Regions from separate parts of the Arthrobacter sp. NicSoilB8 genome, predicted to be linked through region 1. Evidence: predicted binding sites of a transcription regulator. Region 1 holds the regulator's gene; each other region holds the start of a gene.
What was found. Region 1 encodes HrcA, which represses chaperone genes, less so after heat shock. Its sites were predicted from a motif close to TTNGCACTCGNNNNNNNCGAGTGCNAA; they were not measured.

Region 1 (5,676 bases):
CGCTACTCGCTCGAGACGGCGCTGTCCTACGCCCCCGACCACATCAGCGCATACGCGCTGATTGTCGAGGACGGCACCAAGCTTGCGGCGCAGATCCGGCGCGGCGAAGTGCCGGAAATCGACGACGACGACCACGCCGCCAAATACGAACTCGCCGACGATCTGATTTCCGCCGCCGGGCTCGCCTGGTATGAGGTCAGCAACTGGTCCCGCACCCCCGAACAGGCCTGCCGGCACAACCTCGCCTACTGGCGCGGGGACGACTGGTGGGGCATCGGGCCAGGGGCGCATTCGCACGTCGGCGGCGTGCGGTGGTGGAACGTCAAGCACCCCACCGCCTACGCCAACCGCCTCGGCGCCGGTGTTTCGCCCGCCGCCGGACGCGAAACGCTGGACACCGAAACCCGCAACGTCGAACGCGTCATGCTCGAGGCCCGCCTGAACTCCGGACTCGACATCCCGAGCCTCGGCGGCCTGGGCGACACGGGCCGGCACGCCGTCGCCGGGCTGATCGCCGACGGCCTGGTGGATCCCGCGGCCGCCTTCAAGGGGCGGCTGGTCCTCACACTCAAGGGCCGGCTGCTGGCCGACGCCGTGGTCCGCAGGATCCTGCCGGACTAATAAGCCGGGGACATTCTGCCCGGGCCCGGCACCATGCCCCGGGCCGCACCCTCCCACGACACACAAAGAGCCGGCCGCTACGCCCTGACGGGCAGCGGCCGGTTCTGCTGTTGGGAGACGTTGTGGGGGACGGGTCTTTGGATCCGGCCCGGACTACTTGATCCAGCGCAGGTTGAACTCGTAACGGTGCGGCTGGCCGCGGTTGACGTGGATGCCTGCCGCCACCGAGAAGCAGGTCACGGCGATCCAGATCACGGTGGCGAGCACGGCAAAGAGGTTGCCTACCACGGGGATGAAGACCAGCAGATTGGCGAGCACCGCGGCGATCGTCGGCGGCAGTGTGAAATTGAGGGCTTCCTTGGATTCCTGTGCCGTGAACGGGCCGCGGTCCTTGAAGATGAGGTAGATCAGCAGCGAGGGCACGCAGCCCAGGATGCCGCCGAAGTGCGCCAGCGTGGCCCACTGCCGGTCCTCGCTGGCCGTCAGCGGAAGCGCATTTGCCGGAACGCCATGGTACGGGGGCTGGTCATGGCCAGCCTTGTTGTCCGTGTGTTCGCGTGCGTTATCTGCCACGGTGTAGTCCTTTGGATTGCGGTGATGCGTTGCTGCCGGGGTTCGTGCCTGGAATAGCCGGGACTGCGCTGGGGGCGCGGCCGCCGTTTCAAGAATACTTGCTCGGGCGCCTAAATGGAGATCAGGGGCGCGCCGCCACCAGGCTACGGCACGGTGAGGAAGTCAATGACCTCTTCCACCCGGCCGAGCAGGGATGCCTCCAGATCCGCATAGCTGTGCACGGCCCCCAGGAGTTTCTGCCAGCCGAGGCCGATGTCCTCCTTCGTGGAGTGAGGCCAGCCGAACGCCGTCAGGATGCCCGTCTTCCAGTCCACGCCGCGGGGGATCACGGGCCATCGCTCGATCCCCAGGACCGCGGGACGGATGGCCTGCCACACGTCCACGTAAGGGTGGCCCACAATGAGCACGTTGCCGGCGGCGCCCGGCGAGGCCATGACGGCGTCGGCGATCCGCGACTCCTTGGAGTCGGGCACCAGGTGGTCAACGAGCACGCCGAGCCGGCGGCCCGGGCCGGGACCGAACTCCGCCACGGCCGCGGCAAGGTCGTCAATGCCGTGCAGGGGTTCGACGACGATGCCCTCCACCCGGAGGTCGTCGCCCCAGACCTTCTCGACGAGCTCGGCGTCGTGCTTGCCTTCCACCCAGATGCGGCTGGCCCTGGCCACCTGTGCGCGCTGTCCCGCCACCCGGACCGAGCCCGACGCCGTGCGGCCGGCACCGGCGGCGGGAGCGGCCTTCTTCGGGACCGGAGGCATCAGCCGGATCGGCTGCCCCTCCAAAAGGAAGCCGAAGCCGAGGCGGAAGGACCGGGACTTGCCCCGCCGGTCCTCCAACGCCACCACGTGCATGCCGCCTGACTTCTCCACCCGGGTCACGGCGCCCACCCAGCCGGACTGGACCTCCTCGAGAACCATCCCGCGTTCCACGGGAACTTCCGGCAGCTGCGTCTTGGCGGGGGCGGACAGGTTCTGGGGTCCCCAGTTCTGGTACGACATCTCTACACGCTTACTTTGCTCTTGGAATGAACGACGGACAGTGGAACTCTCCGCGAGCCGGAACCGGACCGCATGGGGCGGCCACGGCACGGGCTGCCACGGTCTCAGCGCCGACGTGACGGGAAACTCGATCCCGCGGGCCACGCCTGGAGCGAATCCAATGCTAACAACGCGGCGACTCATATTAGACTGGTTAGCACTTAGGCATGTCGAGTGCTAACCCCTGTCCAGTCGCGGACCGCCCCTGCACCACATCGTGGACGCGAACCGGACGCTGCGGGCGGTACCGACTGCGTGACCGTCGATTGGAGGTGGAGCGTGAGCGAACCGCGCAAACTCGAAGTGTTGCGGGCCATCGTGGAGGACTATGTCCATTCCCGTGAGCCCGTTGGTTCCAAAGCGCTCGTCGAACGGCACCATCTCGGAGTTTCCAGTGCCACGATCCGCAACGACATGGCGGCGCTGGAAGACGAAGGCCTCATCACGGCACCGCACACGAGTGCCGGCAGAATCCCCACGGACAAGGGCTACCGGCTGTTCGTCGACCAGATCTCGGCCGTCAAGCCGCTGTCCCCGGCCGAGCGCCGGGCCATTCAGGCCCTGCTGGAGGGCTCGGAGGACCTCGACGACGTCCTGGACCGGACCGTGCGGCTCCTCGCCCAGCTGACCAACCAGGTCGCCGTCGTACAGTATCCGCTTCTTAGCCGCGCCAGGGTGCGGCACATCGAATTCGTCCTGCTGGCGCCCCGGAAGGTGCTGATCGTGCTGATAGCGGACACCGGCAAGGTGGAGCAGCGCGTGATCGACGTCGGGCAGGACCTTCCTGACGACGCCCTCGCGGAGCTGCGCAGCCGTTTCTTGGCGAGCCTGTCCGGAACCCCGCTGAGCCTGCTGCCGCAGCTGCTGCCCGCCGTCGTCGCCGGTGGACCGCCGGCGCGCCGCGGGGCAGCCCAGGCCCTGGCCCGCGGCCTCGAGGCCCTGGCCACGAGCAGCCGCGAAGAGCGCATGGTCATGGCCGGCACCGCCAACCTGGCCCGCTCCAATGTGGACTTCCCGCTCAGCATCGGCCCGGTGCTGGAGGCGCTCGAAGAGCAGGTGGTGATGCTCCGCCTGCTCAGCGAAATGGCGGAGGACCCGCGCGGCGTCACTGTCAGCATCGGCCGGGAAAACCCCTACGACGGCCTCGCCGAGGCCTCCGTGGTGGCCACCGCCTACGGGCCGGACGCCACGGCCAAGGTCGGCGTCCTGGGGCCCACCCGGATGGACTACCCCACCACCATGGCCGCCGTCCGCGCGGTGGCCCGCTACCTTTCGAGGATCCTGGGGCCTTGACGGGCCCGGGACCGAAGATGACGTCTTGCCCTCGCAGGCAGTGCCCCACCGGCAGTACGAAAAGGAAGAGATACACACTTTGACCAGCCATTATGACGTTCTTGGAGTCTCCCGCGATGCAACGGGGGAGGAGATCAAGAAGGCCTACCGGAAACTGGCCCGGACCCTGCACCCGGACGTGAACCCGGGGGAGGATGCCTCGGACCGGTTCAAGGCCGTCACCCATGCCTACGAGGTCCTCTCCGATCCGCAAAAGCGCCGGGTCTATGACACCACCGGCAACGAGAACGGCACCGACAACGGCTTCGGCGGCGGCAGCTACTCGGGCCAGGGCTTCGCCTTCCAGGACATTTTCGAGACGTTCTTCGGCGCAGGCGGCGGCCAGGGCGGCCCGGCATCCCGGGTCCGCCGCGGCCAGGACGCGCTGATCAGTGTCCGGATCGACCTCCGCGACGCCGTGTTCGGCGTCAACAAGAAGCTAGAGGTCGACACGGCAGTCATCTGCCCCACATGTGAGGGCTCCTGCTGCCGCGAGGGCAGCCACCCGGTCCGCTGCGACATCTGTGGCGGCAGCGGCCAGGTCCAGCGCGCCGTGCGGTCCATCCTGGGCCAGGTCATGACCTCGGCACCCTGCGGATCCTGCGAGGGCTTCGGCACGGTTATCAAGGACCCCTGCAACGAGTGCAGCGGCCAGGGCCGGATCCGCAGCCGCCGCTCCCTGACCGTGAAGGTCCCGGCCGGTGTTGCCACCGGCACCCGCATCCAGCTCTCCGGCCAGGGCGAGGCCGGTCCCGCCGGCGGCCCGGCGGGCGACCTGTACGTGGAGATCCGGGTCAACAACGACCCCACCTACGTCCGCGACGGCGACGACCTGCACGCGAGCCTCAACATCCCCATGACAGCCGCTGCACTCGGCACCGAGATTTCCCTCGACACCTTCGACGGGCAGCAGGAGATCGACGTCAAGGCCGGTACCCAGTCGGGTGAGGTCATCACCCTGCGCGGCCTCGGGGTCACCCACCTCCGCGGCCACGGCCGCGGTGACCTCAAAGTGCACCTGCAGGTCGAAACGCCTGGCAAGCTGGACCACCACCAGGAGGAACTGCTCCGCCAGTTGGCCAAGCTGCGCGGCGAACACTTTACGGAGGGAAAGCTTGCGGCCAGCGGCGGGGTCTTCGCCAAACTCCGGGACCGGCTCGGTAACCTGTAGCGGTGAGTAACCCGGTCTTCTTCACCGCCCCAGGCACCCTGGACCAGCAGGCCCCCGGCTCGGCCTTTGTCCTTGAGGGCGCCGAGGCCCGCCACGCCGTCACCGTCAAACGGCTCGCCGTCGGGGAAGCGGTGGACATCGCGGACGGCGCCGGCAAGCGCCTGACCGGCACGGTGACCGCCGTCGCCCCCGGCGAGATGACCGTCGAGTGCCGGGAGCTGGCCAATGAGCCCCAGCCCGGGATCCGGCTGGTCCTGGTCCAGGCACTCGCCAAGGGTGACCGCGATGAACTTGCGGCCGAAACAGCCACCGAGCTGGGCATCGACGCCGTCATCCCCTGGCAGGCGGAGCGGTCCATTGTGCGGTGGAAGGCCGAACGGGCCGCGAAGGCACACGCCAAGTGGCAGTCGGTGGTGACGGCGGCCGCCAAGCAGGCACGCCGGGCGTGGATTCCGGAGGTCCGTGCCGCCGTCGACGGCGCCGGGCTGCAGGCGGCCGTGGCGGCTGCCGACCTCGCGGTCATCCTGCACGAAGACGCCGTCCGCCCGCTGCGGCAGGTGCTCGAATCCTGGCTGGAAAGTGCCGTGCCCGGCGATGAAGCGTCCCGGGAAGTGCTGCTGATCGTGGGTCCGGAAGGCGGCATCAGCCCGCGGGAAGTGACCCGGCTGTGCGACGCAGGAGCGGTCACCGCCCTGTTGGGACACCATGTGCTGCGCTCGTCCACCGCAGGCCCCGCCGCCACGGTGCTGGCCAGCGACATTCTCGGCCGCTGGTAGCCGGCGCGCTACTGGCAATCTGACCGCATAGTTTACCGGCTGGTAGGGCTGCGGCCCAGGTTATTTCACCGTGAAGCCGCGGGTGTCGAAGAACAGTTCCTTGGCGCTGTCCGACTTCGCGTCCACCTGGGCCACCCGGACCTCGTACCGGCCAGGGCCGAGGTTCGCG
Region 2 (5,676 bases), 930 kb from region 1:
GACCTTGACGTCAGCCGGCTCAGCCACGGCGCCGTGGATTTCTACCAGTTGCTGGACCGTGAAATCGCGGGCAATTCAGACCTCGGAAGCCCGGCCTCCCGCGCCGCCGCCAGCGAACAGGCCCTCGGGGCCGATCCGCTCGTAGCGGACCTGGGCGACCGGCTCCGGGCCCGCGGCGCGCGGGTGTGGCACCAATACGACGGCGTCCTGAACATGGTCGCGGCCGCCGATCCAATGACCACGATCGGCCAGGACGACGCGGAGATTCCCCGTCCGGTGGCGATCGAGTCCGATGGCACCAGCCACTACCGGCGGATGAGCGTCCGTGAACGCAGCAGGCTCCGGCCCCAGCTCCTCGAGCGCCTTGGCTGGCGTTACATGCCACTATGGACCATAGAGGTCTTCACCGACCCCTCCGCCTGTGCCGACCGGATCGGCGGCTACCTTGGGCTGGAGAAGCCTGCAGTGTCCAGCCGGCTTCGGGCATCGCACGGATTCTTCGACGACGACTTCGAGAACCTGGCAAACAGCGATGCACCGGCCTCGGAAGGCAGCGCGTTCGCGGCGGCCGCGCCGGCGGGACAGGCGTTCAGTGGCAGCGGAACCGCGGGCCAGCTATTCCGCGGACATGAGTCCACGTCCCCCCGGTCTGCCGGGACACCGGGTGCTGCGTCCCAGCCCGGGACCGTGCAGCAGCCGGATCTGGGGCCCGGCATGACAGGCAGTACAGGTACGACACGCAGTGAGGAGGCCGGCGGCATGAGTGCGGACGGCGACATCCAGGACAACACCGGCGCTGACAACACTGGCGCTGACCACACCAGCCAGGGCGCCGGCGCGAACGGGAACGATGGAAGCGGCGACTCCGGACTGCAGGCGGACGGGACAGCCGCAGACCGGCCGGACCAGGACCGGACCAAGGAGACGGCCCGCCGCACGGCGGAACCGGCAGCCGTCCCGGGAGGCGTCCTGCCGAACAAGGCAGCCGAGGACGATCCCCGGCGCTGGGGCGACCAGCCCGACAACTACGACCATGATGCCTGGCTCCAGGAACAGAAGCCTCCGCACTGGGGCTGAACCGTCTGGCCGCAGCCCGATGGCTTGCGGGCTCTGAGCGTGCCGGGGGGATCGCGCCATCCTGCAGTGGCAGGGTCCGACGGGGTTCTGACGGTGGAAGGCCTGGCGCTAGTCAACAGTGGTGGCCGCCAATCGGGGCTCGGACGGTGGCGGGCGCCGAGCGGACTCCGACGCCGGCCACCGATCGGCCTCCGACGCCGGCCACCGATCGGCCTCTGACGCCGGCCGCCGATCGGGCTCCGACGCCGGCCACCGATCGGCCTCTGACGCCGGCCGCCGATCGGGCTCCGACGCCGGCCACCGGTGGTGGCCGCCGATCGGGTTCTGTCGGTAGCGGGGCTGACGCCAGCGAACGGCGCGTGGGGTTCGCCCGACTTTCAGCCGGGTGCGGCCGCCACCAGCACAAAGAACAGCTTGCCCTGCGTGGATGCGCCCGCCAGCCGTCGTGCCTGGTCGGCCGCCGCTGCCACGACAATGAGCCCGTCGGTATCTGCCGTGGCGAGCCACGGCCCAGCCGTGCCGCCCTGCACGGAAGTCCACAGCACCGGGACCGCTTCGGCCAGGACTTGGCTTTCCGCGGATTGTTCAAAGCCGTTGCCGACGGTCAGCACCACGTTGACGAGCTGTCCGGGGGAGACCAGCTGGATGGACGCCGGATCCGCCATCCTCAGCGGTACGGCTGCAGTGCCGGCCGGGCTTCCCGCGAGCAGGCCCGGTCCCAGCACCTGCGCATCAGTGAGGAGCTGGCCCCGGCGCAGCGGGGTGGCTAGCTGCTTTCCCTCGAACGCGGCCTCGCTGCCCGGGCTGCCGGATGGCACTAAATCGGGCGGAACGCTGAGCTCGCTGACATCGCCGGATTCCAGGGTCTTACCGGCAGGAAGGTCCGCCGCTGCAGCGAAGGCAATGACGGTGGCGGCGGGTGCGGGAGTAAGCTGCTGAACCGTCACGCCTACGGAGATGCACAGCAGGAGGGCAGCAAGAAGCCGCCGGTTCCGGTTCAGCCAGCCCCTCACGCGGCGCTGCCTCGGGTGACTGCGGGGCGGCCGCGGCTTCCCGGGGCCGGTCCGGCTTCCGGAGGAGCGGCCGGCCGCGGACGATGTGATGCGAGGAAATCCGGGGGTGCGGATCCCGGTGCGCGCCCAGCGGCCGGAAACCGCTGGCTGCAGCCCCCGAAACAGCAATAGCGGACACAAAAACGCACGCACGAATGCGCGCAAGAACGAAGTCGGGGAAGCCGGGTTCAGGAAAAGTGCCATGCCGCCACGCTACGGAGCAACGCATGTGCGCGGCAGACGCAGAACCGCGTATGTGGATAACGGCATGCGGGCAACGGACAGCACGGACGTGTAGCCCGGCTGGCCCAGGCGGCCCTCTGGCTGACCCTTTAGCTGGCGGTTGCGGCTGCGGGCGCCGGCGTGGGCGCGGCTGCTGGCGCGGCCGGAGCCGGGGAAACCGTGCTGCCCTTGGTGTCGCGCGAATCGTTCCGGTAGAAACCGGAGCCCTTGAACACCACGCCGACGCTGTTGAACTTTTTGCGCAGCGTGCCCTGGCACTCGGGGCAGGACGTCAGGGAGCTGTCGGTGAACGACTGCACAATCTCGAAGGCGTGGCTGCAGTCCTTGCAGGCGTATGCATACGTGGGCACTGGAAATCCTCCTCTGGGACAAACGAGCAGGTCCCGTGCTGCAGGGGCGGGATCACTGTCGATAATCACTACCGACCGGATCCGTCCTTAGCAGTCGCAGGGCCTGAGTGCTAATTCTATCACCCCGGCCGGAACCCCTTTCAGCCGAGCCGGATGATCCCGCCCGGAGTCAGTGCCGCGTCGACTTTCCGGTCAAACGACTCGGCGGGAATGCTGCCCGCGGGCAGCACCTCCGTGTCGTAGACGACGGCGGCAGTCGGCAACGCAACAGAGCTGGACTCTTCGGGGGATGCCACGGCGGACGCTACCGGGGACGCCTCAGTGGACGCGGCTGTCAGGGCGGCCAATGCCGCGAGGAACTTGTCGTAGTAGCCGCCGCCTTGCCCGATGCGGTTGCCCGAGAAATCCAGGGCTGTGGCAGGGAGGAAAATCGCGGTAGCGTCCCGCATCACTGAGGTGCCGTAGCGCTCTCCGACAGGTTCCTGGATGGGGGCGAAGCGGCTGCGGACAAACCCGGACTCCGGCGTCCAATACACCCAGCTCAGTTCCAGATGGGGTTCGCAGACCGGAAGCAGCACCCGGTGCCCGGCCCCGACCAGGGCCGACAACAGCGGCAGCGTGGGAGGCTCGGAGCCCACGCCGAGATATGCGGCGAAAGTGGCCGGGCGGCCGCCGGCCAGCCCGGATGCCCACCGGAGCCCGTGGCGGGCGATACCTCCCGCGGCTGCATCGAGTGCGGCCGGCGTGAGTGCGGCACGCCTGGCCCTGTGGCTGGAGCGTATTTCGTCTTTTGACGCCATGCTGGCCCGTTCTCCTCCTCGTGCAGCCCGCACCACACCGGCAGAGGGCCCGCGGGGCGGTGCGAATAATTACGCAATGATTGGTCCCTCCGTTAGATTAGTCGAGTGAATACACCCAACGCTTCCGTCCGCAAGGCCGTCATCCCCGCCGCGGGCCTTGGTACCAGGTTCCTTCCCGCCACGAAGGCCATGCCCAAGGAAATGCTGCCTGTCGTTGACAAACCGGCCATCCAGTACGTCGTTGAGGAAGCCGTGAATGTCGGCCTGAACGACATCCTGATGATCACGGGGCGCAACAAGCGTGCGTTGGAGGACCACTTTGACCGCGTTCCGGCGCTGGAGTCCACCTTGGAGGCGAAGGGCGACACCGCTAAGCTCGAGTCCATCCAGGCCGCCAGTAACCTCGGCGACATCCACTACGTCCGCCAGGGCGATCCGATGGGCCTCGGCCACGCTGTCCTCCGGGCCAAGCAGCACGTCGGGTACGAGCCGTTCGCGGTTCTCCTGGGCGATGACCTCATTGACGCCCGCGATGAGCTGCTGAGCACCATGATCGAAGTCCAGGCCAAGACCGGCGGGTCGGTCGTCGCGCTGATCGAGGTGGACCCGTCCCAGATCAGCGCCTACGGCTGCGCCGACGTCGAAGCAATCGGCGGCGAGGAGTACGTCCGCATCAAGCAGCTCGTGGAGAAGCCCGACGTCGAGGACGCTCCGTCGAACCTCGCCGTGATTGGCCGCTACGTGTTGCACCCGGCTGTCTTTGAAGTGCTCGAGCGCACCGCTCCCGGCCGCGGCGGAGAAATCCAGCTCACGGACGCGCTGCAGGAACTTTCGGCCGGCACCGGAGAGGGCTACGGCGTTTACGGGGTCATCTTCCGGGGCCGCCGCTACGACACCGGCGACAAGCTCAGCTACCTCAAGGCCTGTGTCCAGCTCGCCTGCGACAGCGAGGACCTCGGCCCGGGCCTGCGCGAATGGCTGCCCGGTTTCGCGTCCACCCTGGCCCCCAGCCTCGCCAAGTAACTCCCGTGGGGGGCAGTTTCACCTGGCCGGTGACCCTGGAGAGTGGCGATATTGTGTTGCGCCCGATCCGGTACCGGGACCGCAAGGAGTGGACCGAGCTTCGGTCCCGCAACTGCGAGTGGCTGGCCCCCTGGGAGGCATCAAACCCGGTCCCCGGCGGCGGTCTGCCGGATTACCGGCAGATGGTGCGGTCGCTGAAGTCCCAGGCGGCGCAGGGAACGGCGCTGCCCTTCGTGATCGCCGAATGGCGGCCCGGACACGAGAAACCGGTGATGGTCGGGCAGCTGACCGTATCCTCGATCGTGTGGGGATCGGCCATGATGGCGACTCTTGGCTATTGGGTCGACAAGGACCGGGCCGGGCGGGGGATCGCCCCCACAGCGGTGGCCATGGCAACGGATTATTGCTTCGGCACGCTCGGCCTGCACCGCATGGAGATCAACATCCGGCCGGAGAACGGACCGAGCCTGCGGGTGGTGGAGAAACTCGGGTTTCGCGACGAGGGATTCCGGCCCCGGTTCCTGCACATCAACGGTGAATGGGCAGACCACCGCACCTTTGCGCTCACGGCGGAGGAAGTGCCGGAAGGTCTTCTTGCACGGTGGTTGCGAAGCCGCCCGGCCTGAGCCCCTGATGACCGGCTGACCAGCGACAACGCCCCGGCTCCGGCCAATTGGCGTCGCGCGTGCGACACACCCCTGACAATGCGGCGCAGCGCCCCATATACCTCATACGGTTTTGAGTGTGGACTTCCCTCTTAGCAGCTCTGTGATCCTTGTCATTGCTGTTGCGCTCTGGATTGTGTGGGTGGCACCCTACGTTCTCCGGAACGGGCGCCACCAGCTGCAGCCTGCAGGAGAATTCCTGGCGGATGTCATCGACATTGAACCGGCAGACCCACAAGCGGGGAAGGTTATGAAAATGGCGGCGCACCAGGAGAAACCCATGATCAGCAACCAGCGCGAGGAACCTGCCGGCGGCACCGCAGGGCCCCGGCCGACGCCGGCGGCAAGCCCGATCGCCGCCGCTTCCCCGGCCTTCAGGATCCGCTGGGGGCGGCTGGTGGTTGCGCTGGCCGGGCTGCTCGCCTTGCTCACGGGAGTCGTGTCCGCGGGCCTTCGACTGTTCGGC
Region 3 (5,676 bases), 1.8 Mb from region 1:
TAAGGCCGAACCGTCGGCCGCTGCTGTAATCGTCACTGATCTATCCTGCCAGACACCGCCGACACCCGCCGACCCTCCCCGGATCCGTCGCCAAACCACCGCAGCAGCTGACGGAGGCTATCTGGGCCGAGACGTGATTCACCGAGAGGTGCTTAACCGACGACGGCGGCCCCACCCGAAGGTGGGACCGCCGTCGTTGAACGATTAGTTCAGGTGGCTGGAAGCCGGGGGTTTAGAAACCGCCCATGCCGCCCATGCCGCCCATGTCGTCGCCGCCGCCCATGGCCGGGGAGTTCTTCTCCGGCTTGTCGGCCACAACGGCCTCGGTGGTGAGGAACAGTCCGGCGATGGAAGCCGCGTTCTGCAGGGCAGAGCGGGTGACCTTGACCGGGTCGTTGATGCCGGCGGCCAGCAGGTCGACGTACTCGCCGGTGGCGGCGTTGAGGCCGTGGCCTGCGGGCAGGCCGCGGACCTTGTCCACCACGACGCCGGGCTCGAGGCCGGCGTTGAAGGCGATCTGCTTCAGCGGAGCGTCGATGGCAACGCGGACGATGTTCGCGCCCGTTGCCTCGTCACCGGAGAGCTGCAGGTTCGCGAACGCCTTGGCGCCGGCCTGGATCAGGGCAACGCCACCGCCGGCGACGATGCCCTCTTCGACAGCAGCCTTTGCGTTGCGGACAGCGTCCTCAATGCGGTGCTTGCGCTCCTTGAGCTCGACCTCGGTTGCGGCTCCGGCCTTGATGACTGCAACGCCGCCGGCCAGCTTGGCCAGGCGCTCCTGCAGCTTCTCGCGGTCGTAGTCGGAGTCCGAGTTTTCGATCTCGGCGCGGATCTGGGACACGCGGCCGGCGATCTGGTCGGCGTCGCCTGCACCCTCGACGATTGTGGTCTCGTCCTTGGTGACAACAACCTTGCGGGCCTTGCCGAGGAGTTCGAGTCCGGCGGTCTCAAGCTTGAGGCCGACTTCCTCGGAGATGACCTGGCCACCGGTGAGGATGGCGATGTCGGCCAGCTGCGCCTTGCGGCGGTCGCCGAAGCCCGGAGCCTTGACGGCAACGGACTTGAAGGTGCCACGGATCTTGTTGACGATCAGGGTGGCCAGTGCCTCGCCCTCGATGTCCTCGGCAATGATCAGCAGCGGCTTGTTGGACTGCATGACCTTTTCCAGGACAGCAACCAGTTCCTTGACGTTGGAGATCTTGGAGTTGACGATCAGGATGTACGGGTCCTCGAGGACCGTTTCCTGGCGCTCGGCGTCGGTGACGAAGTAGGCGGAGATGTAGCCCTTGTCGAAGCGCATGCCTTCGGTGAGCTCCAGCTCGAGGCCGAACGTGTTCGACTCCTCGACCGTGATGACGCCTTCCTTGCCGACCTTGTCGAGAGCTTCGGCGATCAGGGCGCCGATCTCGTTGTCGCCGGCGGAGATGGACGCGGTGGCGGCGATCTCTTCCTTGGTCTCGATTTCCTTGGCGGAGGCCAGGAGCTCGACGGTGACGGCCTCGACGGCCTTCTCGATGCCGCGCTTGAGGGACAGCGGGTCAGCGCCGGCCGCGACGTTGCGCAGGCCTTCCTTGACCAGGGCCTGTGCCAGCACCGTAGCGGTGGTGGTGCCGTCGCCAGCGACGTCATCCGTCTTCTTGGCAACTTCCTTGACCAGCTCGGCGCCGATCTTCTCGTAAGGATCGTCCAGCTCGATCTCCTTGGCGATGGAAACACCATCGTTGGTGATCGTGGGGGCGCCCCACTTCTTTTCGAGGACGACGTTGCGTCCCCGCGGGCCGAGGGTGACCTTGACGGCGTCGGCGAGGATGTTCAGGCCCCGCTCAAGACCGCGGCGTGCCTCTTCATCAAATGCAATGATCTTGGCCATAACGGCAGTAGTCCTTTCGGGACAGTCGTTAAGAATGAACCTTCGCTGTGGTGCCCGCGACGGACGATCCCTACCCGGCGGCCTCTGTATGCCGCTGGGCCCGGGATCTCACCCCAGCAAGGTGTTTCTTTAGCTCCTGGACCGGCCGCCACCACGTCGCGTCCGGTCGGACCGGGCGTCGTGTTAGCAGTCAGTGCGCTGGAGTGCTAAGTCAATAATTAGCACTCCCCCGGGGAGAGTGCAAGCAGTGCCCGGCCCGAACCGCCCGCCACGCGGGCCCAATACGCTACGAGCGATCAGCCGCCGCTGCTCGTGGCGGCTTCCGTGCCGCTCATCGAGGCCAGGTTGTCCTCGCCGTACGTGTAGACCATGTAGTTCGCCTGGGTGATGTCCCCGCGGGAATCGAAGTTGATCCGTCCGGATTGGCCGTCGTAGTCGGGGCGCCGGCCTGCCCGCAGGGCTTCGACACAGTCTTTGTAGCTCGTGCACGACTGGCTGGCGGGCTGGGCGCCCGGCTGGCCGCCCGCATTTCCGACTGCTCCCGCAGTTCCCCCGGAAACGGAGACGAGGGACGCCGCGATGGAGGTTCCGGCGTCGTCCTCTGCCGCGGCGGCAGCGACGGCGGCGAGGATGACGGCGTCGTACGTTTCGGCGGCGAACATCATGTCTTTCAGACCGGGATCCACGGCAACGAGGTCCGTCTGGAATGCGGCGGAGGGGAACACGCCGGGCTGGACTCCGCGTGCGCCCTCGAGCGCCCGTGCGCCCAGTCCGGAGCCGTACTTGTTGACTGCTCCGTCGCTTAGGACGAGTTTCTTGCCGGCCAGGCCGGCGTTGTTCAGTTCGGCGATGGCACCCTGCGCGTCTTCGCGCGCGACCAGGACCACGGCGTCGGGGTTTGCGGCTTTCACGGAATTGACGGCCTGTTGCGCTGCACCCGGCGTGAACTCCGCGTCCCCCACAGTGTCCAGTCCGGATTGCTTGGCCGCGTCAGCGACGGCAGCTGCGACGTCTTTGCCGTAGTCGCCCTTCTCGTGCAGCACCGCCAGGGTCCTGGCGCCGCCGTCCTTGACGAGTTTGGCAAGGACTGACGCCTGGGCGGTGTCGGCCGCCGAGGTGCGGAAATAGTAGCCGCCGCTCTTGTAGTTGCTCAGCCCGGGGGCGGTGTTTGCCGGCGAGATGATGGCGACTTTGGCGTTTGCCAGCACGTCGACGGCGGCAGGGGCACGGCTGGAATCGGTCGGGCCGATCACAACGTCGGCCTTGGCGGCCACGAGCGCTCTGGCCTGGGCGGCAGTGTCCGTGCTGATGGTTTCCGGCAGGAGCTCCACCGGTTTTCCTTTGTGGCCGCCGGCGGCGTTGATGTCCTTGACAGCAAGCTTGGCCGCCGCGAGCTGCGGGGCGTTGAGAAAATTCTGCTGCCCCGTGTTGTCCAGGATCAGGCCGATGCGCAGGGTGCCGTCACCGCTTGCGTCGGCGCTGGCCACACGGGCACTTCCCGCGGGCCCGAGACAGCCCGTCAAGGCAAGGGCCGCCGCTGTCCCCGCAGCCAGGGCGCGGCCCAGCCGGATCGTTCCTGACGCGTGCCGGGCTGGATCACGCGGGGCTGGGTCCCGCAGGGCGTTCGTGACGGCAGGAAGTGCCACTAGGCGGGCCGGACACTTTCTGCCTGCGGGCCCTTTTCGCCTTCGCCGATTTCGAGCTCCACCCGCTGGCCCTCGTCCAGGGCGCGGTAGCCTTCCCCGATGATCGCGGACCAATGCACGAAGACGTCGTTCTCGGAGCCGTCCACGGTGATGAAGCCGTACCCTTTTTCGGCGTTGAACCATTTGACGGTTCCCAGTGCCATGGCGTCCACACTTTCAGCTAGCTTGTGTGCGGCCCACCTCGATGTGTGCCGCGGACTGCGAAGAGAAATCCGCAGATACTGTACCCACAGCGTCCCTCAGTAATGCCGCCGCCGGGCAGGGCCGCGGGCTAATAGTTATTGAGGCGTAACCGGAATGGCTTACTGGAAGCCGGGTCCGATCACCACGACAAGGGGCATGTTGAACTCGGCGGACTCCACGAGGGTGTCGATGCCGAGGAGCGTGCCCAGAGCCTCCGCGTTGCCCTTCTGCTCGGCGCTGCTGTAGAAGATCACGGACGTCTGCTGCGGGACGCCGCCCCAGTTGCCCGTCTGGCCCAGGACCCAGCCGGCGGAACTGACGGTGCCGCCGACGCGGCCGGCGAGACCGGCAGTGGTGGTCCCGTTGTAGATCGTCACCGGCTGCGTCTTGTCCACGCCGGGGGCGGTGGCGCTGGGGGTCGCAGAGGGCGATGCCTCCGGCGCTGTGCCGGCCGCTTCCGGGCTGGCCAGCGCAGTGCCGGCCGCCTGGGGGCTTGTCTGCGTGGGGCTGGGGCTTGCCGTGCTCGAGGCGGACGCGCTGGCGTCGGCGGTCACGGCGGCGGCCTGCCCGCCGGAAAAACCGAGCTTCGGCAGGATCAGGAAGGCCACCAGGCCGATGGCCAGGGCTACGCAGCCAGCCGCCAGGATGGGCGCCAGGCTCCGGCGGCGCGATTCGGCGACTGCCCGGTGGACACCCTGCCGGGTAGAGGTCTCCGGGACCCGATCAAATTCATCCCGAGCGTATTTGGTCATGGTAAAACGACGTCCTTGCTGAGTTCATACGGGTGCCCGGGGCCGGAAACGGACGCAACAGGACTTGCGCATCCGGCCGCGCGTGACGCGACTTTACGAATCTGTTCCCAGACGGCGGGCAGTGCGGGCACGTTGGCGTGATGTACGTAGTCTACGCAATCTCTTGACCAGCATCGGATCGTGGGCCAGGGCGTCCTCGGTATCTATGAGGGCGTTGAGGATCTGGTAGTAGTGCGTGGCGGAGAGGTCGAACAGCTCGCGGATGGCCTGTTCCTTGGCCCCGGCGTACTTCCACCACTGCCGCTCCAGGGCGAGGATCTGCTGGTCACGGGCGCTCAGCGGAGAATCCGTGGATACCCCGCCCAGGCCGTCGCCGCCTGCAAAAACTCCGGCGGCGTCCCCCGCGGGCACGTACTCTTGCGCTGTTTCGGCCACGACACACTCCTGGTTGATTCCGAAAAAACTGGCTGGATCCGGTAAAAAAGCCAATCCCATGCTACGGCCGAATGACAGGGTTGTCATTCGGCCGTGCGCCTGAGCGGGGGCTGGCGGCGGGGAATCCTGCGGAAGAATAGGACCTGTGTTTGATTCCGATGCCCTGTTCGAGCTTGAGCCCCCGGCCGCTGACAGCGTGAGCTTCGCGGACCTGGCGCGGCGGCCGCTGAACGAATTGGTGGCTCCGGACTGGGCGGAGGCGCTGGCGCCCGTGGAGCCGCAGTTACGGGAAGTCCTTGCGTTCCTGGACGGCGAGGTGGCCGCCGGTCACGAGGTGCTGCCGTCACCGTCCAACATGCTGCGGGCCTTCCGGCAGCCGCTGGCGGGCGTCCGGGTCCTGATCGTGGGCCAGGACCCCTATCCGACGCCGGGGCACGCCGTGGGGCTGTCCTTCGCCGTGGATGGCGCCACCCGGCCGATCCCCCGCAGCCTCGCGAACATGTACAAGGAACTGCAGACCGATCTCGGCTTCCCGCCGCGCGTCCACGGTGACCTCAGCCGGTGGGCGGAGCAGGGCGTGCTGCTGCTCAACAGGGTCCTCAGTGTCCGGGCCGGTGCCGCGGGTTCGCACCGGAACAAGGGCTGGGAGGCCGTCACGGCCGCGGCCATCCGGGCAGTCGCCGACCGTGTGTCGGCGGACAGCGCGGGGCCGGCTCCCCTTGTGGTGATC

Region 2: the regulator HrcA is predicted to act here: its motif matches at 2,810-2,836, upstream of LDO15_RS16190 (FmdB family zinc ribbon protein).
Region 3: the regulator HrcA is predicted to act here: its motif matches at 2,054-2,080, upstream of groL (chaperonin GroEL).

The regions. Positions count from the first base shown of each region.
Region 1 covers NZ_AP024655.1:2,662,608-2,668,283, reverse strand. Annotated here, with positions in the region: gene hemW (radical SAM family heme chaperone HemW) at 1-621, shown strand, start outside; gene LDO15_RS12020 (DUF4870 domain-containing protein) at 775-1,194, opposite strand; gene LDO15_RS12015 (DUF3097 domain-containing protein) at 1,338-2,189, opposite strand; gene hrcA (heat-inducible transcriptional repressor HrcA) at 2,508-3,521, shown strand; gene dnaJ (molecular chaperone DnaJ) at 3,601-4,731, shown strand; gene LDO15_RS12000 (16S rRNA (uracil(1498)-N(3))-methyltransferase) at 4,734-5,507, shown strand; gene LDO15_RS11995 (Gmad2 immunoglobulin-like domain-containing protein) at 5,568-5,676, opposite strand, start outside.
Region 2 covers NZ_AP024655.1:3,594,505-3,600,180, reverse strand. Annotated here, with positions in the region: gene LDO15_RS16200 (AAA family ATPase) at 1-1,077, shown strand, start outside; gene LDO15_RS16195 (RcpC/CpaB family pilus assembly protein) at 1,455-2,090, opposite strand; gene LDO15_RS16190 (FmdB family zinc ribbon protein) at 2,462-2,722, opposite strand; gene LDO15_RS16185 (5-formyltetrahydrofolate cyclo-ligase) at 2,863-3,522, opposite strand; gene galU (UTP--glucose-1-phosphate uridylyltransferase GalU) at 3,628-4,545, shown strand; gene LDO15_RS16175 (GNAT family protein) at 4,551-5,171, shown strand; gene LDO15_RS16170 (hypothetical protein) at 5,491-5,676, shown strand, end outside.
Region 3 covers NZ_AP024655.1:879,460-885,135, reverse strand. Annotated here, with positions in the region: gene LDO15_RS04030 (ribonuclease HI family protein) at 1-36, opposite strand, end outside; gene groL (chaperonin GroEL) at 233-1,870, opposite strand; gene LDO15_RS04020 (ABC transporter substrate-binding protein) at 2,167-3,357, opposite strand; gene LDO15_RS04015 (cold-shock protein) at 3,516-3,719, opposite strand; gene LDO15_RS04010 (LytR C-terminal domain-containing protein) at 3,879-4,511, opposite strand; gene LDO15_RS04005 (DUF3263 domain-containing protein) at 4,605-4,946, opposite strand; gene LDO15_RS04000 (uracil-DNA glycosylase) at 5,092-5,676, shown strand, end outside.